DNA from 3 places in the Actinoplanes sp. NPDC023936 genome. Region 2 is predicted to be linked to each of the others. Evidence: riboswitches for the same ligand, from Rfam matches in the RefSeq annotation. Region 2 holds a riboswitch; each other region holds the start of a gene.
The links. A riboswitch is a leader RNA that binds a small molecule or an ion and turns the genes downstream of it on or off. The one in region 2 is predicted to bind cobalamin.

Region 1: another riboswitch for cobalamin. It lies ahead of AB0F72_RS20315 (CbtA family protein); the one in region 2 lies ahead of AB0F72_RS39370 (ribonucleoside-diphosphate reductase subunit alpha).
Region 3: another riboswitch for cobalamin. It lies ahead of AB0F72_RS05365 (VWA domain-containing protein); the one in region 2 lies ahead of AB0F72_RS39370 (ribonucleoside-diphosphate reductase subunit alpha).

What each region holds. Positions count from the first base shown of each region.
Region 1 covers NZ_JBEZZR010000014.1:122,685-130,068, forward strand. The annotation lists gene AB0F72_RS20300 (histidine phosphatase family protein) at 1-575, opposite strand, end outside; gene AB0F72_RS20305 (SDR family oxidoreductase) at 582-1,319, opposite strand; gene AB0F72_RS20310 (GAF domain-containing protein) at 1,489-3,588, shown strand; cobalamin riboswitch at 3,611-3,745, shown strand; gene AB0F72_RS20315 (CbtA family protein) at 3,801-4,562, shown strand; gene AB0F72_RS20320 ((2Fe-2S)-binding protein) at 4,525-5,370, opposite strand; gene AB0F72_RS20325 (erythromycin esterase family protein) at 5,427-6,596, shown strand; gene AB0F72_RS20330 (VOC family protein) at 6,598-6,975, opposite strand; gene AB0F72_RS20335 (hypothetical protein) at 7,039-7,323, opposite strand.
Region 2 covers NZ_JBEZZR010000056.1:31,120-38,503, forward strand. The annotation lists gene AB0F72_RS39360 (BTAD domain-containing putative transcriptional regulator) at 1-2,714, opposite strand, end outside; gene AB0F72_RS39365 (diacylglycerol kinase family protein) at 3,203-4,126, shown strand; cobalamin riboswitch at 4,167-4,382, shown strand; gene AB0F72_RS39370 (ribonucleoside-diphosphate reductase subunit alpha) at 4,497-6,839, shown strand; gene AB0F72_RS39375 (ribonucleotide-diphosphate reductase subunit beta) at 6,839-7,384, shown strand, end outside.
Region 3 covers NZ_JBEZZR010000003.1:176,719-184,102, reverse strand. The annotation lists gene AB0F72_RS05385 (hypothetical protein) at 77-1,051, shown strand; gene AB0F72_RS05380 (peptidoglycan-binding protein) at 1,048-2,544, shown strand; gene AB0F72_RS05375 (ABC transporter ATP-binding protein) at 2,641-3,360, shown strand; gene AB0F72_RS05370 (ABC transporter permease) at 3,357-4,592, shown strand; cobalamin riboswitch at 4,747-4,872, shown strand; gene AB0F72_RS05365 (VWA domain-containing protein) at 4,930-7,119, shown strand.

The DNA.
Region 1 (7,384 bases), on a different contig from region 2:
AGCGCGGTCCACACCGCCGCGAGCTGCGCCAGGTCCGCCTTCGGGCCGCAGGTGAGCAGCGCGACGGCCATCGCGATCGGCCCGCCGGAGCTGACCGCGACGATGTCCCGGTGCTCGCGCACCAGTTCGCCGGCCCGATCGAGGACACCGGCGACCCGGTCGCGGAAGCCGGGGAACGACTCGGCGTACTCGTGGTCGTTGCCGCCCGACGACCAGCGCCCGGTGGCCGCCTCGAAGACCTCCTGGAACGCGCGGTCCGGCCGGGCGTGCTGACCGAGTTCGGCCATCATGGCGGCCCGGTCCCGGTAGAGCGGCCGGTGCACCTCGACGACGTGCTGGAAGTCGAACTCGTCCCAGCCCGGATCGACCGCCACCTCGGCCGGCAGGTCCAAGCCTGCCACGGTTTCCGCATGCCGGCGCAGGGTTCCGCGCAGCACCAGGCCCGGCCGGATCCCCCGGGCGGCCAGCGACCGGCCGAGCACCCGCGCCTGCTCGTGCCCCGCGTCGGAGAGCGCGTCGTAGTCGTCAGCGCCGAACGACGCCTGACCGTGCCGGATCATGAGAAGACGAGCCACGGACGATCACACCATCTTTCGTACGACGGAGAGCGGAAGCACCCGCATGGCCGCGCCGATCGGCACCCAGGGCCACGCCGGCACATAGGCCTTGGCACGCCGTTTCTCGATCGCCTCGACCATGGACCGCACGCCGGCCGGGGTGTCGACCATGAACCGGGTCCGCTGCTGGACGCGGGCGTTCATCTCGGACCTGATGTACCCCGGGAAGATCACCGAGACGTCGACGCCGGGGATCCGCTCGGACCGCACCCCCTCGGCGATCGCTGCGACACCGGCCTTCGTGGCGGCGTAGGTCGTCATCGACTTGCGCATGCCGCGCAGCGCGGACATCGACGAGATCAGCACCAGGTGACCCCGCCCCTGCTCCCGGAAGATCCGCAGGGCGGCCTCGGTCTGCGCGAGCGCCCCGACGAAGTTGACCATCGCGGTCTCCCGGTTGGCGTCCCACCGTCCGGTGCCGAGCGGCGCGCCCTTGCCGAGCCCGGCGTTCACGACGATCCGGTCGATGCGGCCGAACTCGGCGGCGAATTCGCCGAAGACCCGGAAAACGGCGTCGTCATCGGTGACGTCCAATGCCCGTACCGAAACGTGGCGCTCGGGAATCGCCTCGCGCAACCGTTCCAGGGGTTCCGTGCGCCGCGCGCACAGCGCGAGGTCGTAGCCGAGCGCGGCGAACTGCCGCGCCATCTCCGCACCCAGGCCGGCGCTCGCGCCGGTGATCAGAACGACACCCTTGCTCATCCGGGGGAACTTACGCACTTCTCCGGATCCGCGCTACTGATCGGTAATGTATGCGGCGCGGCGATGGATCTCCGGTCGGAGATCCGACTTGTGGCTTTTCCACGTTGTCCGCGGCGGGGTCGGTCGTTGCCCAAGGGCATAGGTAGGCCCGACGAACAGGACAGTGACGATGGTGACGGAGAACGACGCGGTGCTCCGCGACCCGGTGCGGCTGGCCGCGGTGGAACAGGCGCGATTACTGCTGCCCGTCTCGCCGATGCCGACCGACGGGGTCGCCCGGCTCGCGGCCCGGCTGCTGAACACGCCGATGGCGGCGGTGACGCTCGTCAGCGCGGAGGAGGAGCATTTCGCGGGCGTGCACGATATGCCCTTGTCGCTCGCCGGCACCGGGCAGGCCTCACTGTCGTACTCGGTGTGCAAGTACATCGTCAGCGCCGACCAGCCGGTCCACGCCGGAGACATGATCACCGGCTCCGCGCCCGAGCTGCGCGGGCACCCGCTGGTGACCGAGTACGGGGTACGGGCGTTCGCGGGCGTGCCGGTGCGCGACGCCGAGGGCCGGCCGGTGGGGTCGCTGACCGTTTTCGACGTGGTGCCACGTCAGTGGACCGACGATCAGGTGGACACTCTCACCGAGATCGCGTCGCTGGTGCGGCCGGTGGCCCCGGCCCAGCTCGACGCCGCTGCCCTGCTCACGGTCCTGCTCGACACCCTCTCCGTCGGGGTGGTCGTCGCCGACGAGCGCGGGCGGGTCGTGGTGATGAACCGGGCGCTGCGCGAGGTGGTCGGCCTGTCGCCGCACGCGCCGCTGCCGGAGCACCTCGCCGGCGTCGTCGGCGGGATGCTGCGCCGACCGGACCTGACGCCGCTGCGCTGGGAGCAGACCCCGCTGATGCGGGCCCTCGGCGGTGAGCACGTCGGCACCTCCGACGTGCTCACCGTGCGACCGGGTCACCGGATCCGCACCTTCGCCGCCACCGCGAACCCGATCCTGGGCGCCGGAGGCCGGCGGCTCGGGGCGTTGTCGGTGGCGCACGAGGTCACCGCGCTGCGCCGGGCCGAGAAGTTCCGGGACTGCCACCGCCGGGTCGAGGCGGTGCTGCGGACCGCGGAGTCGGCCGAGGAGGTGGCGCCGGAGATCCTGGAACCCGTGGTCACGACGCTGGGCTGGCCCTGCGCGGAGCTGTTCCTGATCGACGAGGCGGAGGGTGACCTGCGCTCGGTCGGGCACTACGACGCCACCGGGGCGAACAGCGACGACGGGTTGTTCGGGCACGTGCCGGCGTACGGGCACGGGATCACCGGCCGGGTGTGGGAGACCGGGCAGCCGCTGTGGGTGCCGGACATCGCGGACACCGCCGCCTACGTGCCGAAGCCCGCGGAACGGTCGCGCATCGAGATCTGCCTGCGGCGCGGCATCCGTACGGTCCTGGCCGTCCCGGTCCGCGACGGCGGCACCCTGCTCGGCGTGCTGACCTGTTACGCCGGCACCCCGGAGGTCCAGGAGGACCTGCTGACCGTGCTGCTCGACGGTGTCGCGGCCCAGATCGGCGTCTACGTGGCGCTGCGGCGCGCCGAGCAGCTGGCCCGGCAGCTCAGCCGGGCGCAGAACGACTTCATCGACCTGGTCGGCCACGAGATGCGCACCCCGCTCACCTCGATCACCACGAACGCCGGTGTGCTGGCCGAGGAGGCCGGCGGGCTGGACGACGAACAACAGCAGATGATCCAGTCGATCAGCCGGAACAGCGCCGAGCTGCAACGGATCATCGACACGTTGCTGGACCTGGCCGGCCTGGATTCCGGGCACCTCGGCCTGCGTGTCACCGAACTGGACCTGGCCGCGCTGGTCACCGGCGCGGTGGAGGCCGCCCGGGCGAACACGGCCCTCGACATCGACCTGTGGGTGCCGCCGGCTGTCCCGGTGCGCGGCGACGCGGAGCGGCTGCGCCAGGTGGTCACCGACCTGCTGTCGAACGCGGCGACGTACAGCCCGCCGGGCGGCCACGTCGTCGTCACGCTGACCGCCGGCGCGGAGACCGCCGAGCTGAGCATCGCCGACAGCGGGATCGGCACGCCCGCCGACGAACGGGCGCGGGTGTTCGACAGGTTCTTCCGCGGCAGCAACGTGCGGCACCAGGGGATTCCGGGCAGCGGGCTGGGGCTCAGCCTGGCCCGGACGATCGTGCACCTGCACGGCGGGACCATCCGCCTGGACGGCAACGAGCCGGCCGGGACGATCGTGCGGGTGCGCCTGCCGAGGGCGTGACGGGAAGTTGTGCCGCTGGTCGGGGCACCACTAGGTTGAGGGTGCCAACTGCGGCGACGCGAGGGAAGCCGGTGGGAGTCCGGCGCGGTCGCGCCACTGTGACCGGTCCAGCGATGGGCCGGGAGTCAGGGAACTCGCCCGCCGCAGCCCCACGATCGGGACGCGTCATCCCGTTGGAGGTTCGATCTTTCATGTCAGCTCAGCCCCGTTTTGTGTCGTTGCTCCTGCGGGGCCTGCTCGCCGGGCTGATCGCCGGGCTGCTGGCCGGTGGTTTCGCCTTCGCGTTCGGTGAGCCGCACGTCGATGCCGCGATCGCCATCGAGGACGCCGCCGCGGCCGCCTCCTCTCCGGACGCCGCCGCGACTTCGGCTTCGGCTTCGGCTTCGGCTTCGGCTTCGGCTGAGGAACCGCTGGTCAGCCGCAACGGGCAGAAAGCCGGCCTGGTTCTCGCCACCACCCTCTACGGCATCGCGATGGGTGGGCTGCTCGCCACCGCCTACACGCTGCTGCGCCGCCGGTTCCGGATCGCCGCCGACAGCCGTGTGGCGCTCGTGCTGGCCGGATCCGCGCTGGTCGGGGCCGTGCTGGTGCCGTGGGTGAAGTACCCGCCGAACCCGCCCGCCGTCGGTGACCCGGCCACCATCAACCAGCGGACCTGGAGTTACCTGGCGGTGCTGGTGCTGGGTCTGGTCGCCGTCTGGGCCGCGGTGATCGCCGCCCGCACGCAGACCGTGGAGTGGCGCCGTGCGGTGGCCGCCACGCTCGCGTTCGTCGTGGTGGTGTCCGTGGCGTACCTGCTGCTGCCCGGCATCCAGGAGGTGCCGGAGTCGTTCCCGGCGACGCTGCTCTGGGAGTTCCGGATCACGTCGCTCGGCGTGCAGGCGGTGCTGTGGACAGTGCTCGGCCTGGCGTTCGCCGCCCTGGTGACGCCGCGAGTCACCGCCCCGGAACCGGCTGCCGCTGCCGCTGTTTGACGTTCAGGACGCAGTCGCCGCAGGTGCCGCCGCCGGGAATCCGGTAGTAGAGGCAGCAGTTGTTGCGGATCAGCTTTCTCCGGTGGTGACGATCGGGGCGGTGCAGGACGGCCGTCCCGATCAGTGGTTTCCGGGACAGCAGCGCCGCGATCAGATCGGTGGCATTCGCCCCGTTCGCGGCCATCATGGTGCCGGCGCCGCCCAACGCGGACGCCACGTTTCCCCACAAGACCCGGGGAGACAAGACAAATTGGGTACGGAAGACGTCCAGCACCGGCTCGACCAGGATCTCGATCACCGTGTTGAGGGCTGTGACAAGGTCATCGGTGGTGGCCGGCAGACCGTCGCAGAAGATCGGGATCGGCCCACTCGCCACGGGTCGCCAGCGCATCCGGGCCGGATCCGGGATCGGGACCGCGCCGCTGGTCACCGCGGCGGCCAGCGGCGGGGAGACCAGGCGGGCCGCCAGTCCCAGGAAGACTGTCGACGCCACCGCTCGTTTCGGCAGCTCATCGGGGGTGAGGCCGGCCATCGCGGCGAGCAGGTGGCTGGCGCTGTCGACGCGATCGGCGAGGACGCCGGGGTCCTGCAGGTCGGTCAGCGGCCAGGTTCCGTCGATCGGGCGCTGGGTTTCCGGCGTGCGGTGCTGTGTTTCGGAGGTGCAGCGCCGTGTTTCCCGTGCGCGGTGCTGGGTTTCCCATGTGCGGTGCTGGGTTTCCCATGTGCGGTGCTGGGTTTCCCATGTGCAGTAAGGACCGAACCGCGCGGCGGCTTCCAGCGCGGGTGTCGCATCGATCAGTTCGGCCATGGGGCGACGGTATCAGCGAAGTCTCAACCGAGAGTTCAACGATACGGTTCAGGGGTATGACCGACGTCAACGTTCTTTTCGCGCGCCTGCCCCGGCTGCTCGCCATCGGCGAGCCCACCCACAGCTCGGAGCCTCTGCTCCGGCAGCGCAACGACCTGTTCCGGTCGCTCGTCGAGCGGGACGGGTACCGCACCATCGCGATCGAGAGCGACTGCCTGATGGGGCTGGTCGTGGACGAGTACGTCGCCGAGGGCGACGGCTCGCTCGACGATGTGATGAAGCGCGGGTTCAGCCACGAGTGGGGCGCCTTCGCGGGCAATCGTGAGCTGGTGCAGTGGATGCGCGAGCACAACGCCGGCCGGGACGCCGGCTCCCGGGTCCGGTTCGCGGGCTTCGACGGGCCGCTGGAGATCACCGCCGGGGCCAGCCCACGGGCGGCGATGATGGGTCTTCTCTCGTCCTGCTCTTCAATCCTCCCGTCGTCCTCCTCTCCGTCGTCGGCGTCGTCGGGGGCGTCGTCCGCGTCGGCCTCGGCCTCGGCCTCGGCGGAGAGGCTCGACGAGCTGCTCGGCGAGGACGAGCGGTGGACGAACCCGGCCGCCATGATGGACCCGTCACAGTCCGTCGGGCGGACCGGCGACGCCATCCGGCTGCGGGTACTCGCCGACGAGATGGCGGGCCTGGTCGAGGCATGGACGCCGCAGCTGGGAGCCGATCTGGAACGAGCGCGACTGTACGCTCGGACCGCCATCGGGCTGCTGCGCTACCACTACGCGATGGCCGACACCTCACCGAACCGGATCGAGCGGATGCTCGGTGTACGCGACTCGATGATGGCCGCCAACCTGCTCGCCCTCGCCGACCACGGCCCGACGCTGGCGAACGGCCAGAACGCGCACTTCCAGCGGCACAAGAGCTCGATGCGGATGGGCGGCGAGCCGGTGGAATGGTGGAGCGCCGGCGCGATCGCCGGCGTCCACCTGGGTACGGATTACGGGTTCCTCGCCGGTGCCGCGGGAACGATCCGGGAACACGGCGTGGGTGTGCCGCCTGCGGGCACCGTGGAAGGCTCGCTCTACGCACTCCCGCTTCCGGACGGCCGATTCGTCGGACGAGTGACCGAGGCGCCTGGGGCCGCGCGGGTGTCCCCGTGGTTCGGGTATGCCCCGCTCGACCCGTCGCATCTCGGCGACGTCGACGGCATCGTGTTCGTCAAGGACGCCTGAGTCAGCCGTTGGGGCGGGTCTCGATGGCTTGCAGGGACCAGCTGTTGCCGTCCGGGTCCTGGAAGTAGACGAACGTGCCCCACGGCTGAACGTCCACATCACCGGTCTTGATGCCGGCGTCCAGCAGCTGGGTGCGGGCGGCCTCGGCGTCGGGCACCACTACTTGGATCTCCTGGGTGCCCGGCGCCTTCTCGGTGATCCCGTCACCGATCACGATGGAGCAGGCCGAACCGGGCGGTGTGAGCTGGACGAATCGGAGATTGTCGTTGACTTTGTGGTCGTGGTCGACGTTGAAGCCCAGCCTCTCGTAGAACGCTTTGGCCCGGTCGACGTCGGTCACGGGGACGGGGATCAGCTCGATCTTCCATGTGGCTGTCATGGATTCATCGTGCCGCACATTGCGGTCACAATCCGACCGCTAGGTCGGTCTGTTTGCGGATGTCTAGTGTGCCGGGGCGGGCGGCGCGGACACCGGCCGCTCCGGGTCGCCCGGCGTGATCGCACCCCACTTCGGTCCGCTCGGCGGCGGGCCGACCTGCGGCGGATCCTCCGGAGGCACGGTGCTGTGCGAGAAGAGGAAGGTGCCGAGCACGACCAGCACACCCGAGACAGCGGCGAACCAACTCGCGAACTCCACACCCTGCATTCCGAACAGCCACGCGGCGACCGTCAGCGCCGTGGCGGCGAAAGCGCCCACATCAAGGATTACCCAGCTTCCAGCACCCATCCCTCCATCATCAACCCGGACGTCAACCCACCTCCTCGACCGCCGTGCCGTTCACCAGAAA
Region 2 (7,384 bases):
TCGGCGTCGGCCGCTGCCACCAGCGCCGCGGCCGCCTCCGGATCGCCCAGAGCGGCGAGCAGCTCGGCGATGAGCCGCACCATCGTCCACACCTGGGCGGTCATGTTCACGTTGCGGACCGCGACGATCGTCTCCCGGCAGGCGGTGACGGCCTCCTCGTACCGCCCCAGCCGGATCAGGACGGCGGCCCGCGCGACCCGGGCCACGTTGCCGCCGTAGACCTGGTTCACCCGGTCGTTCGCGGCGATCGACCGGTCGTACCAGGCGAGCGCCTCCGCGGGGGCACTGCCCGCGACCAGCTCACCGCGGGTGAACGGGACGAAACCGTCCAGGCCGTCGGTGTCCAGGTGCGCGGCGTACCGGTCCAGCCAGGCCAGCCCGGTGTCCGGGTCGCCGCCGTACACGTCCATCAGCGCCGCGCAGCAGATCCCGGTGGCCCGGGCCCAGCGCGGCGAGCCCGGGTCGGTCGCCATCCGCTCGGCGTCGGCGCGCACGTCGGCGGCCCGGCCGGCGAACATCGCGTTGGAGATCCGGACGACCAGCGCGCCCCAGCGCAGCGGATGGTCGCCCGGCATCCGGTCGAGAACCGCGGTGAGCAGCCGGTCCGCCTCGGCGAGGTTGCCGCGCAGCCACTCCGCGTTGCCGGCGGCCAGGCCGCGCAGGATCTCGCTCTCGGTCTCGACCCGATCCGGTTTCCAGCCGGCCAGTTGCTCGGTGAGTCCCGGATCCGGCGCATCCGAATTGATCACGGCAAGCAGTGCGGCCATCCTCGCGCCGTCCCGGTCGTCGTGCTGGTCGTCGTGCTGGTCGCCCAGCCATTGCAGGGCCTCCTGCAGGTTCGCCAGCTCGCGGCGCATCGTGGGCGTGGTCCACGGGTCGCGGTCCCGGCCCCGGCGGACCAGCTCCTGCGCCAGGTCGAGCATCCACCGGGCGTGCGCGGCGCGGGCCTTTCCCTCCTCGTCCGGTCCGAGGTGACCGATGCCGACGTGCCGCACGGTCTCCAGCAGCCGATAGCGGGGCTGCTCAGCGCTGAGATCACAGGTCACCAGCGAGGCGTCGACGAGCTCCGCGAGCAGCGGCTCGGCGTCAGCGCCGGCTCTCGACGCGCCGGTTTCCGACGCGCCGGCTCTCGACGCGCCGGTTTCCGACGCGGCGCTCTGGAAGTAGGGCAGCGCGTCCAGGCCGAAGCCACCCCGGCACACCGCGAGGTGGTCCAGCAGGCGTTGCGCCGCCGGGTCCAGCAGACGGTACGACCATTCGACGGTCGCCGAGACCCCGGTGGCCCGATCGCCACCGCGTGCCGGGTCGAGCACGTTGAGCCCGGCTCCCAGCCGGTCCCGCAGATGCGCTAGGCCGAACACCGCCTCACGCCGTGCCGCCAGCTCCACCGCCAGTGGCAAGCCGTCGACCAGCTCGCAGATCTGGGCGGCCAGTTCACGCGTACGCACATCGTCCCGGAAATCCGCACGCAGCAAGGCCGCGCGGTCGCAGAAAAGCGCGACCCGGTCGGAAGCCGGCAGCGGGCCGATCCGGATGACCCGCTCCCCCGCCACATCGAGGCGCTGGCGGGACGTCGCCAGCACCCGCACCTCCGGACAACGGGCGATCAGCTCGCTGACCAGGGCTCGGACCGCGTCGAGCAGATGCTCACAGTTGTCCAGCACGAGCACCGACGGACTCGCCCCGAGCCGCTCGGCCAGCGCCGTGACACCGCCGCGCGGTGCGGCGCGCATGCCCAGCGCCCCGGCGACCGCCGCCGCCACGTCCGCCGGAACCGAGCGCTCGGCCAGCTCCACGACGAGCTCGTCGCCGCTGAGCGCCTCGGTCATCAGCCGGGTCTTGCCGACCCCACCCGGACCGATCAGAGTGATCACCCGGTCGGTGTCCAGCGCGGTGCGGATCGCGGTGAGCTCGGCGGTCCGGCCGAAGAAGCGGTCCGCGCTCCTCGGCCGGGCTCGGCGGTGCGATCCCGGATCCTCTTCGAGGATCCTCCGCTGCATGTCGATCATGGCGGGCGACGGGTCCAGGCCGTAGTCCGCCGACATCCTTTCCCGGTACGCCCTGACCACCGCCAACGCCTCCGGGGTACGGCCGGTCGCGTGCAAGGCGCGCATGAGCAGCAGATGTGGCCGTTCCCGCAACGGTTCCGCGAGGGCGAGGGCCTCGATCTCGGGTAGCGCCTCGGCCGCCCACCCCGCGTCGATCCGCCGGTCCAGACACTCCTCGCGCAGGTGGCGGCGCCACTCGGCGAGCCGGGCCACATCCGGCGCGAACGCGAGCCGGTCCGCCACGTCCGACAGCGGATCCCCCCGCCACACGTCGAGCGCCGCGGCGAGCGTGGCGGCGGCCAGGTCGGCGGGCTGGTGACGGGCCCGGGCGATCAGCCGCTCAACCCGGTCGACGTCCAACCCGTCGCCGTCCCCGGCGTGGTCGTCGCTTGTCAGCGCGAGCCGGTAGCCGCCCGACTCGCGGCGGATCACGTCACCACCGGTGTGCCGCCGGAGCCGGGACACATAGCTGTGCAGATTGCCGAGCGCGTTGTCCGGCGGCTCACCCTCCCAGAGCGCGTCGATCAGCTCGGCGACCGAAACCGGGCGGCCGCCGGCGAGCGCGAGACGGGCGAGCAGGACGCGCTGCGGCATTCCGGTGAGCGGGATTGGGACACCGTCACGGGTCAACTCGACCGGTCCCAGCACCCCCACCCGGATCCCCACCGGGCCATTCTCCCCGGCCGTCACCACCGATGACCAGTAGTTATCCGCTCCCCGACACAGCACTGTGCACCAGCCGGACCAGCCGGACCAGCCGGACCAGCCGGCCCGGAGCGCGCCGGCTGAAAGCAAGACCGGGCCGTAGCTGGCGCAGGTCATCACACCGGATAACCGCGCTCACCTACGGCTCGAACCACCCAGCCGTAGCTGGCGCAGGCCACCACACCCGAATAGCCACGCTCAACTACGGCTCGCACCACCCGGCCGTAGCTCAATCAGGTCACCGGCCTTGATGACCTGCCTGCGCTACGGCTCGGCGGCAGCGCAGCGCAGCGACGGCCACGGCCACGGGCACGGCCACGGCAACGGGCACGGCAACGGCCATGGCCACGGCAACGGGCACGGCGACGGCAGCGGCAACGATCGCGGCCTGGGGACTGTCCAAGGTCACCCGCGACGCTTCCGGGACGGGCGCCGGATAGGGTCGGGCGGTGCGGACGAAGCAGCAGCTGACCGACGACATCCGGAGCGAGCGGCGCGCCGCGCTCGTGGTCAACGCGCGGTCGCGGCGGGGGCGGCAGTTCTACGATGACGCGCACGCCCGGCTGCAGGCGGCCGGGTTCAAGCTGCTCGGATCCTACGGCGTCGAGGGCGATCTGGAGCGGAGCCTTCAGCAGGCGATCGACCTCGGCCCGGACCTGCTCGTGGCCGGTGGCGGCGACGGGACGATCAGCACGGCGGGGCGGATGCTGGCGCACCGGGACATGGCGCTCGGGCTGCTGCCGCTCGGCACCACCAACAACTTCGCGCGGACCGTCGGCATCCCGCCGGACCTGGACACGGCCGTCGCGACGATGACCGAGGGCGCGGTGATCGATGTGGACCTCGGGATCGCCGGTGACATGCCGTTCACCAATCATGTCGGCGTCGGCCTCTCCGCCGAGGTGATGATCAACGCGCCGAGCCGGCTCAAGAGGGCGATCGGGCGGTTCGCGTACCCGATCACCGCGCTGGGCCTGTTGAGAAAGCACAGACCACTGCGGGCGACGGTTCGCGCCGGCGGGCGGGAGATCGTCTTCGCCACCCACCAGGTGTACGTGGCGAACGGTGGTTTCCACGCCGGCCGGCCGATCACCGCTGACGCGCACGCCGACGACCGGCTGCTGGTGGCCTACCCGGTGGGCGGCGCGACCCGCCGTGAGCTGCTGCGCGAGACGGCCCGCAACGCGTTGACGGGCCACCGCCGTACCCTCCATGAACGTCCTTTTCTCGCGGTCGGCGAGCTGTGGCTGGAGACGGATCGGCCGGCGGCGGTCGAGGTGGACGGTGAGCCCTGCGGGCAGACGCCGCTGCGGATCGCCCTCGATGCGAACGCGCTGCGGATCATGGCGCCTCCGGGTACTGAAGATCACTGACACAGCATGTTGGGTTGCGCGAACGAACGCCCGCCCAGATATGGTGTCTCCCGCAGCTGGTTCGGCCCCGCGCGAGCGGACGCCGAGGCAAGAGGGAATCCGGTGGAAGTCCGGAACTGCCCCGCAGCGGTTAGTGGGAACGACCGCCGTCAACGAAGCACTGGACCGCGAGGTCTGGGAAGCGACGGCCATTAGGCGATCTTGAAAAGGATCACGCCCGCGAGTCCGAAGACCTGCCAGCGCGCCGCATGCCACCTGGCGTGCGGCGGTCGAAGGTCGCGTGGGACGACCGACGCCGAAAGCCGGCCGCCACGCGTGCCCGGTGGCGTCTCCCCGTGCCCCGAGACCATGGGCTCGCGAGGAGAGAGCAATGCACACCGAGCAACGACGGCACACGATGCAGGTCCGCAAGCGCAACGGCGAGACCGAGCCGGTCGACGTCAACAAGATCGTCAAGGCGGTCGAGCGCTGGGTCGCCGACCTGGACGAGGTCGACCCGCTGCGGGTCGCCACCAAGACCATCAGCGGGCTCTACGACGGCGCCACCACCGCTGAGCTGGACAAGCTGTCGATCCAGACGGCCGCCGAACTGATCAGCGAGGAGCCGCAGTACTCCCGGCTCGCCGCCCGGCTGCTCGCCGCGTTCGTCGAGCAGGAGGTCGGCGAGGAAGGCGTCACCAGCTTCAGCGAATCGATCAGGCTGGGGCACCAGCAGGGTCTGATCAGCGACGAGACAGCGACATTCGTCGCGGACAATGCGACAAACCTCGACCGGGCGATCGATGACGCGAACAACCTGCGCTTCGAGTATTTCGGGCTGCGCACCGTGGCCGACCGTTACCTGCTGCGGCACCCCACCAAGCGGACGGTCATCGAGACACCGCAGCACTGGCTGCTCCGCGTCGCCTGCGGCCTCTCGCAGACCGCCGACGAGGCGATCGGTTTCTACCGCCTGATGTCCAGCCTCGCCTATCTTCCCAGCTCACCGACGCTGTTCAACTCGGGCACCCGGCACACTCAGATGTCGAGCTGCTTCCTCGTCGACTCGCCGAAGGACGAGCTGGACTCGATCTACGAGCGGTACCACCAGGTCGCGAAACTCTCCAAGTTCTCCGGCGGCATCGGCATCTCCTGGTCGCGGGTCCGTGGCCGCGGCGCGCTCATCCGGGGCACGAACGGCAAGTCGAACGGTATCGTCCCGTTCCTGAAGACGCTCGACGCGGGCGTCGCGGCGGTCAATCAGGGCGGCCGGCGCAAGGGCGCGGCCTGCGTCTATCTGGAGCCGTGGCACCCGGACATCGAGGAATTCCTGGAATTGCGGGACAACACCGGCGAGGAGTCCCGGCGCACCCACAATCTGAACCTGGCGAACTGGATCCCGGACGAATTCATGCGCCGCGTCGAGGCCGACGAGGACTGGTCGCTGATCGACCCCTCGGACGCGCCGATGCTGCCGGACCTGTTCGGCGACGAGTTCACCGAGGCCTACCAGGCGGCCGAGAAGAACGCCGTCAAAACCGTCAAGGCCCGCGATCTGTACGGGCGGATGATGCGCACCCTGGCGCAGACCGGAAACGGCTGGATGACGTTCAAGGATCCGTCCAACCGGCTGTCCAATCAGACCGGCGCGCCGGGCAACGTCATTCACCTGTCCAACCTGTGCACCGAGATCCTCGAGGTGAACAACGACGACGAGACAGCGGTCTGCAATCTCGGCTCGGTCAATCTGGGCGCGCACGTCACAGCGGACGGGGTGGACTGGGAGAAGCTGCGGGAAACGGTGCGGACGGCCGTGGTCTTCCTGGACCGGGTCATCGACATCAACTATTACCCGGCGCAGCAGGCCGCCGCGTCGAATCCGCGCTGGCGGCCGGTCGGGCTGGGCCTGATGGGATTGCAGGACGCGTTCTTCACGCTGCGGCTGCCGTTCGACTCGGCCGAGGCGCGGGAATTGTCGACACGCGTGCAGGAGGAGATCTTCCTGACCGCGCTGGAATCGTCGGCCGCTCTCGCGGAGCGATTCGGCCCGCATCCCGCGTACCCGGAGACCCGCGCGGCCAAGGGCGATCTGCACCCGGATCTGTGGGGCGCCACGGTGTCGCAGACGTCGCGCTGGACCGCCGTGAAGGAGCGGATCGCCGAGCACGGTCTGCGGAACTCGCTACTGATCGCGATCGCTCCGACCGCGACCATCGCCTCGATCGCGGGCTGCTACGAGTGCATCGAACCGCAGGTCAGCAACCTCTTCAAGCGCGAGACGATGTCGGGCGAATTCCTTCAGATCAACACCTATCTGGTACGGGAATTGAAGTCCCGCAATCTGTGGACCGGCCCGATTCGAGAGGCGATCAAACGCGCCGAAGGCTCGGTGCAGGGCATCGCCGAGCTCCCCGCCGACGTGCGGGAACTGTTCCGCACCGCGTGGGAACTGCCGCAACGCGCGCTGATCGACCTGGCCGCGGCCCGGGCGCCGTACATCGACCAGTCCCAGTCGCTGAACCTCTTCATGGCCGCGCCCACCATCGGCAAGGTCTCGTCGATGTACCTGTACGCCTGGAAATCCGGCCTGAAGACCTCGTACTACCTGCGGTCGCGCCCCGCGACCCGCATTCAGCAGGCGACCGTCTCGGTGGCACCGAGCGTCATCCCGGCGCTCACGCCCGCCGAAGCCTGCTCCCTGGAGAACCCCGAATCGTGTGAGGCCTGCCAGTAATGCTGCTCGACCCCGGAATGGACCTGACCCTGCGGCCGATGAAGTACCCGCACTTCTTCGACCGTTTCAAGGACGCCATCAAGAACACCTGGACCGTCGAGGAGGTCGACCTGCACTCCGACCTCGCCGACCTGGCCAAGCTGACGCCCGCCGAACAGCACCTGGTCTCCCGGCTCGTCGCGTTCTTCGCCACCGGCGACACGATCGTCGCGAACAATCTGGTGCTCAACCTCTACCAGCACGTCAATTCGCCGGAGGGCCGGCTCTACCTGTCCCGGCAGCTGTTCGAGGAGGCCGTACACGTCCAGTTCTATCTGAATCTGCTGGACACCTACGTGCCCGATCCGGACGAGCGGGCGGCGGCGTTCGCGGCCGTCGACAACATTCCGTCGATCGCGCGCAAGGCCGAATTCTGCTTCCGGTGGATCGACTCGGTCTTCGAGCTGCGCGAGCTGCGGACGAAGGCGGATCGTCGGGCGTTCCTGCTCAACGTGATCTGCTTCGCCGCCTGCATCGAGGGGCTGTTCTTCTACGGCGCGTTCGCG
Region 3 (7,384 bases), on a different contig from region 2:
GCGGGGCCGGTGCTGTGCCCATTGGAGCTGGGCACAGCACCGGTGCGCCCAACCTAGCATCGAGGGAGAAACGGCCATGTCGCGATCGAGGCGACTGCGCTTCGCCATGCCCGGAATTGCCGCATTGATGCTGGCCACAGCGTTGGCCGGCTGTTCCGGGGAGCCCGACGGGGCGGACTCCGCGACGGGATCCGGCGCCGCGCCGGCCGCGGCAGGCGCGTCACTGCCCGCCGCGGACGGAGAGATCGTGCTGCCGATCGACACGTACGCGTTCACCTTCCCGCAGATGTCCCAGCTGGACCGGGCACGGCAGACCCTGGTCCGCGACTGCATGCAGCGGTTCGGCTTCACCTACCCGTTCGACCAGGCCCGGATGGAGGAGCGCGAGCGCGGCCTGGTGCTCGACTTCGGCGTCTACGGCAACAAGCGGCGGTACGGGCCGACCGACGCCGGCGACGCCGGGAAGTACGGTTACCACTCGCCGTCGGACATCGAGATCGGCAGGCCGAAGATCGATGTCGCGAAGGAGAAGGAAAACGGCTCCGCGGCTCAGCAAATGGTTCTGAGCGGACAGGGTCCGGACGGAAAATCCGCGCCCGATTCCGTCGGGGGGCAAAAAATTCCTGAGGGCGGCTGTGTCGGGGAGGCAGACACAAAGATCAGCCCGCAGAACACGCTGGGGGAAAGCGGGCCGGTCAGTCAGATAGCGCGCGATTCCTTCGACCGTTCGCTGGCCGATCCGGCGGTGACCGCGGCCTTCAAGGAATGGTCCTCCTGCATGTCCGAAAACGGTTACAACTACCCGACCCCCAAAGAGGCCGGCGGCGACTTCAAGACCGACACCCGGAAAGCCTCGGCCAAGGAGATCGCGGCGGCCAAGGCGGACGTCGCGTGCAAGGAGAAAACCGGTCTGATCCAGGCGTGGCAGGGCTTCGAGGTGGCGTACCAGAACGCCCAGATCGAGCGGAACGCCCAGGCCTTGCAGACGGCCAAGGCCGAGCGAGACGCGCAACTCAAGCGCGCCGCCGAGATCGTCGCCAAGGGCTCATGACGGCTGAGGACACGACAGTGCTGGACTCCGGCAGCGGCCCACGCCGCTCGCCGCTGGCCCGGCGGCAGCGAGTGCTCACCACGGTGGCCCTGGTCGCCGTGGTGGCCTCCACCGGCGGGCTGATCGCGGCCACCCAGATCAAGAGCCCGCAGCAGGTGGCGGCCGAGACCCGGGCGCCCACGCCGACCCTGCTCACCGCCGAGGTGGTCCGCAAGAGCCTGGACACCACGCTGGTGATGCGCGGCGAACCGGTGCGCGGCCGGGAGTACACCTTCACGCCGTCCTCGGTGGCGCGCACCGCGCACGGGGCGGGCGGCGACATCCTGGTGGTCACCGCGGTCCGTACCAAGGTGGGCGCGACGGTGAAGCCGGGCCGGGTGCTGCTGGAGGTCTCCGAGCGCCCGGTGTACGCGCTGCCCGGCGCCTTCCCGGCGTACCGCGACATGCTGCCCGGCCAGCGGGGCAAGGACATCCGGCAGTTGCAGGAGGCGCTGCGCGACCTCGGCTACCGGATCAGCGACACCCGGGGCGTCTTCGGCGCCGGCACCGAGCGGGCGGTCCGCAGGTTCTACGAGGACCGTGACTACGCCGTGCCGCTGACCACGGTGGAACCCACCGGCACCACCTCCACCGCGTCCGGCGCCAAGCCGGCCGCCGCCGAACCCGCAGCCGTGCCCGCCGCGACCAGCGCAACCGCGCCGCCCGCCGCGCCGCCTGCCGCGCCGCCTGCCGCGGCGGCCGCCGCCGTGCCCGCTGCCGCGCCGCCCGCCGTAGCCGTGCCCGCCGCCGCGCTGGTCGCGGCGGCGGGGCCGGACGCCTCCAGCCCGCCGGCGGCCGGGCCGCAGCCGTCCGGCGCGCCGCCGGTTCGCGAGTCCAGCCCGCCCGTGGCGCGGGAGAAGCCGATGGTGCCGATGTCCGAGGTGGCGTTCCTGCCGACGCTGCCGGCCCGGGTGTCCCGGCTCTCCGCCCGGGTCGGTGACACCGTCGGCCAGAACCTGCTCGGCTTCACGTCGGGCGGGCTCTCCCTGATCGGCAAGCTGGATCCCTCGTCCGGCAGCCTCGCCGAACCCGGCATGCCGGTCACGGTGCTCTCCGAGGTGAGCGGCTTCGAGGCGGAGGGCACCATCGGCTCCGTCGGCAAGCAGGTCACCAAGGACGAGGAGACGTACGTCCCGGTTCGCATCGACCGCGCCGGTGGGTGGCCCGCCGACCTGGAGGGCGACGACCTGCGGATCACCGTCACCACCGCGAGCACCGGCGGCGAGGTGCTGGCCGTGCCCGAGGCGGCGATCTCCTCGTCGGCGGACGGCCGTACCACCGTGACAGTGGTCGAGCCGGGTGGCGCCCAGCGGCAGGTGACGGTGGAGCCCGGCGTCTCCGCGGCGGGTCTGGTGGAGATCGAGCCGGTCGACGGCGGTGACCTGGAGCCGGGTGACGAGGTGGTGACCGGCCTCGACGCGGCGCCGGCCGCTCCCGAACCGGGGAAGAGCTGAATGGGGCCCACCATGCCGCCGGTGCCTGATCCCGGTCCGGACCTGACCACGCAGATCTTGGAACTCGGAGGGCCCGGCGACGTACCGGCGGCGCCGATCCTGAAGCCCGGAGAGCCCGGGCCGGAGCCGCCGCCGGTTCTCGATCTTGACGGGGTGTCCCGCGTCTATCCCGGTCCGCCGGCCGTCGCGGCGCTGCGTGCGGCGACCCTGCGGGTGACCCGTGGCGACTACCTGGCCATCGTCGGGCCCTCCGGTTCCGGCAAGTCCACGCTGCTCAACCTTCTCGGCCTGCTGGACCGGCCGACGTCGGGCACCTACCGCCTGGACGGGGTGGACGTCTCCGGCCTCGCCGAGCGGGAACGGACCGCCCTGCGCGGCGGCCGGATCGGCTTCGTCTTCCAGTCCTTCCATCTGCTGCCGCACCGGACCGCCGTGGAGAACGTGATGCTCGCTCAGGTCTACAACGGCCGTCCGCGCCGGCACCGCCGCGCCGCCGCCCTGGCCGCGCTCGGCCGGGTCGAGGTGGGCCACCGGGCGTACGCGCTGCCCACCACGATGTCCGGCGGCGAACGGCAGCGGGTCGCGATCGCCCGGGCCCTGGTGAACGAGCCGGCGATCCTGCTCTGCGACGAGCCCACCGGCAACCTCGACTCGGCCACGTCGCTGCGGCTGCTCGGGCTCTTCGACGAGCTGCACGCGGCCGGTCTCACCATCGTGGTGATCACCCACGACGCCACGGTGGCCGAGCGGGCGCGGCGCGTGGTCCGGATCGTCGACGGCCGGATGGACGAGCTGCCGGCCGGAGCGGTGCGGTGAGGCTCCGCCGGCGCCGGGCCATTCCGGAACGATCCGTCTTCCGTCTCCCCGACCTGATCGCCGAGGCGGTCGCCGGCATCCTGCAACGGCCGGCCCGCTCCGTGCTCACCACCCTCGGCACGGTTCTCGGGGTGGGCGCCTTCGTCGCCGTCCTGGGCCTGACCTCGACCGCCACCGGCCAGATCGGCAAGCACTTCGACGCGCTCGCCGAGACCACCGTGACGGTGACCGACGCGGGGGAGAGCGGCGTCAGCTTCCCCGCCGACGCCGACCAGCGGATCAACCGGCTCAACGGGGTGGTGGCGTCCGGCGTCTACTGGAACGTGCCGCTGCGCCGCCCGGTGATCGGCTCGGCGCCCGACGTGCGGGCCGAGTCGCGGGGCAACGCCGCGGACCTTCCGGTGTACGCGGCGTCGGCCGGCGCACTCGCCGCGGCCAAGCCCGCCGTGCGTACCGGCCGGCTGTTCGACGCCTTCCACGACAAGCGCGGCGAACACGTCGTGGTGCTCGGCCCGGCCGCCGCCGGCCGGCTCAACATCCACCAGCTCAGCGGCCGTCCCGCGGTCTTCATCGACGGCCGCCCGTTCACCGTCGTCGGCATCATCTCGGACACCGAGCGCCTGCCCGAGCTGCTCCTCGGCATCGTGCTGCCTCGGGCCACCGCCGAGGATCTCTATCCGGCGCCCGACCCGGCCGTGAACCCGGCCAAGATGGTGATCGAGACGCGTCTCGGCGCGGCCCAACTGATCGCCCGGCAGGCGCCGGTCGCGCTGCGCCCGGACGGCGCCGGCCTGCTCCGGGCCGTGCCGCCGCCCGACCCGCGCAGCCTGCGCGACGATGTCGACACCGAACTGTCCGGGTTGTTCCTCGCGCTCGCCGGGATCTGCCTGGTGATCGGTGCGGTGAGCATCACCAACACCACCCTGGTCGCGGTGATGGAACGGGTCGGCGAGATCGGCCTGCGCCGGGCACTGGGTGCGCGGCCCCGGCACGTGGCCGGTCAGTTCCTCACCGAGTCGACAGTGCTGGGCGCGCTCGGCGGGCTGACCGGCACGGCGCTGGGAGTGGGCGTGGTCCTCGCGGTGGCGCTCGCGCGGGAGTGGACGGTCATCCTGGACCCGGCCACCGTGCTGCCCGCCCCGGTGATCGGCGCGCTGACCGGGATGCTGGCCGGGCTCTACCCGGCGCTGCGGGCCGCCCGCACCGAACCCTCCGAGGCGCTGCGCCGCTAGCGCCGCCCGCACCGAGCCGTTCCGGACGCGGCGCCGATTGAGCTGTCGGACGCGGCGCGGGGAGGCCCGGGAGGCGCCGGAGCGACCGTCGTCACCGGTGCTCGCGTTGACGCGTACCCCGCCGGTGAGAAAGAGTGACCGGCGAGCGGTAGCGGAGGAACCCGGTGCGAGTCCGGGACGGTCCCGCCACTGTGACCGGGGAGCGACCCGCACGTCCAGCCACGGCTTCGCCATGAGGCCGGAAGGCGCGGTGATCGCCGATCCGGGAGTCAGGAGACTCCGGCCGCTCGTTCGTGACTGACGTGCGGGCGTGGACACCCGCGCAGAAGGGACCCTCGTGACAACTCCCTACCCGTTCACGGCCGTCGTCGGCCTCGATGATCTGCGCCTGGCGCTGCTGCTGACAGCGGTCTCCCCGGCGGTTGGCGGTGTGCTGGTGCGCGGCGAGAAGGGCACCGCGAAAAGCACCGTCGTGCGTGCGCTGGCCGGTCTGCTGCCGGGCATCGAGACGGTACGCGGCTGCCGGTTCGCGTGTGACCCGGACGCCCCGGATCCGGGCTGCCCGGACGGCCCGCACCCGATCGGTGGCCCCGCCGACGCCCGCCCGGCCAGCCTGGTCGAGTTGCCGGTCGGCGCCACCGAGGACCGAGTGGTGGGCACGCTGGACCTGCAGCGGGCGCTCAGCGACGGCGTGAAGGCGTACGAGCCGGGTCTGCTCGCCGCCGCGCACCGGGGCGTGCTCTACGTCGACGAGGTGAACCTGCTCCCCGACCACCTGGTCGACCTGCTGCTGGACGCCGCCGCGATGGGCCGTGCGCACGTCGAGCGTGACGGTGTGTCGGTGAAGCACGCGGCACGTTTCCTGCTGGTCGGCACGATGAACCCGGAGGAGGGCGAGCCGCGCCCGCAGCTGGTGGACCGGTTCGGCCTGGTCGTCACGGTGGCGGCGCCCCGCGACGCGGTGCAGCGGGCCGAGGTGGTGCGCCGGCGGCTGGCCTACGAGGCGGACCCGGATGGGTTCGCCGCCCGGTTCGCCGAGGCCGAGCGCGAGGTCGCCGCCCGGATCGCCGCCGCCCGCGCGCAACTGCCCAGCGTCCGGCTGCCCGACACGGAGCTGGACCGGATCGCCCGGGTCTGTCTCGCCTACGGCGTGGACGGCATGCGCGCCGACATCGTGGTGGCCCGCAGCGCTGTCGCCCTGGCCGCCTGGCACGGCCGCGACCGGGTGACCGCCGACGACGTCCGCGACGCGGCCCGGCTGGCCCTGCCGCACCGGCGGCGGACCGACCCGCTCGATCCGCCCGGCACCGACGAGGAGAAGCTCGAGCAGGCCCTCGCCGAGGCCGAGCGCCAGGCGGCCGAGCAGGACCCCGGGCCAGCTGATCACGACGGTGACGATTCGGACGGTGACGACCCGGACGGCGACGGCCCGCCCGAGGGCGGCGGGGGTGGCGCACCGCAGGGCCCGCGTGACGGCGGCGGTCCCGGGAGCCCGGCCGGCGACGACCCGGGCGGCCCAGGGGACAACGGCGCCGGGCAGCAGGCGGCGAACGACGCGGGATCCGGCTCCGGGCCGGCGGCGGACCCCGCGGGGCAGGCCGCGGACGGCTCCGGGCAACCGGGGGAGACCGGCGCCGAACAGGCCGGCAAACCCGGTGTGGCGGCCAGTGCCGGGCCGGCCTATCGCACCAGGACACTGCGCATCTCGGCCCGTGGCGAGGGGGGCCACGCCGGACGGCGCTCCCCGGCCTACGCCCGGCGCGGCCGGGTCGTCGGCAGCCGGGCTCCGGTCGGCAAGCTCGCGGGCGCGCCGCACCTGCCGGCGACGCTGCGTGCCGCGCTGGACCGGACGGGCGCGGAGGCCGCGCTCCGCCCATCCTCCGATATTTCGGAAATATCCGGAATGTTGCGGCGGCGGGTTCGCGTGGCACCACGAGATCTGCGGGAATCGGTGCATGTGGGGCGGGAGGCCAACCTCGTGCTCTTCGTCGTGGACGCGTCCGGATCGATGGCGGCCCGGAAGCGGATGACACTGGTCAAGACGGCGGTGCTGTCGCTGCTGCGGGACGCCTACCAGCGGCGGGACCGGATCGGGATGATCACGTTCCGGGGTGCGGACGCCGAGGTGGTGTTGCCGCCGACGTCCAGTCATGAGGTCGGCGTGATGCGGCTGGCGGCGCTGCGGACCGGTGGGCGGACCCCGATCGCGGCCGGGCTGCGCGCCGCGGCGGCGACCATCGCCACCGAGCGGCGGCGTGACCCGCGCCGGCGGCCGTTGCTGGTGCTGGTCACGGACGGGCGGGCCACCAGCGGCCCGGACCCGCTGCGGCTCGCGCCGGCGCTGAACGGGGTGGCGACGGTGGTCGTCGACTGCGAGTCCGGTCCGATCCGGCTCGGTCTGGCCGGGCGGCTCGCCGCCGCGCTGAAGGCCGAGCTGATGCCGCTCGAGCGGTTGCAGGCATCGGTCCTGCCGGGCCCCGGAGCGGCGCCCGCTCCGGCGGACCGCGCCTACCGCCGGGCGGCCTGAACCCCACAGCGTGTGGAGTTGGGGCGCGTTCCGCACCCGAACTCAACACGCAGGCGGGGGAGCGGGACTGCGTGTGGAGTTGGGGCGCGTTCCGCACCCGAGTTCAACACGCAGGCGGGGGGCGGGACTGCGTGTGGAGTTGGGGCGCGTTCCGCACCCGAACTCAACACGCGGGCGGGGGGCGGGACTGCGTGTGGAGTTGGGGCGCGTTCCGCACCCGAACTCAACACGCGGGGGTGGGAGCGGGACCACTGACGGTGGGTGA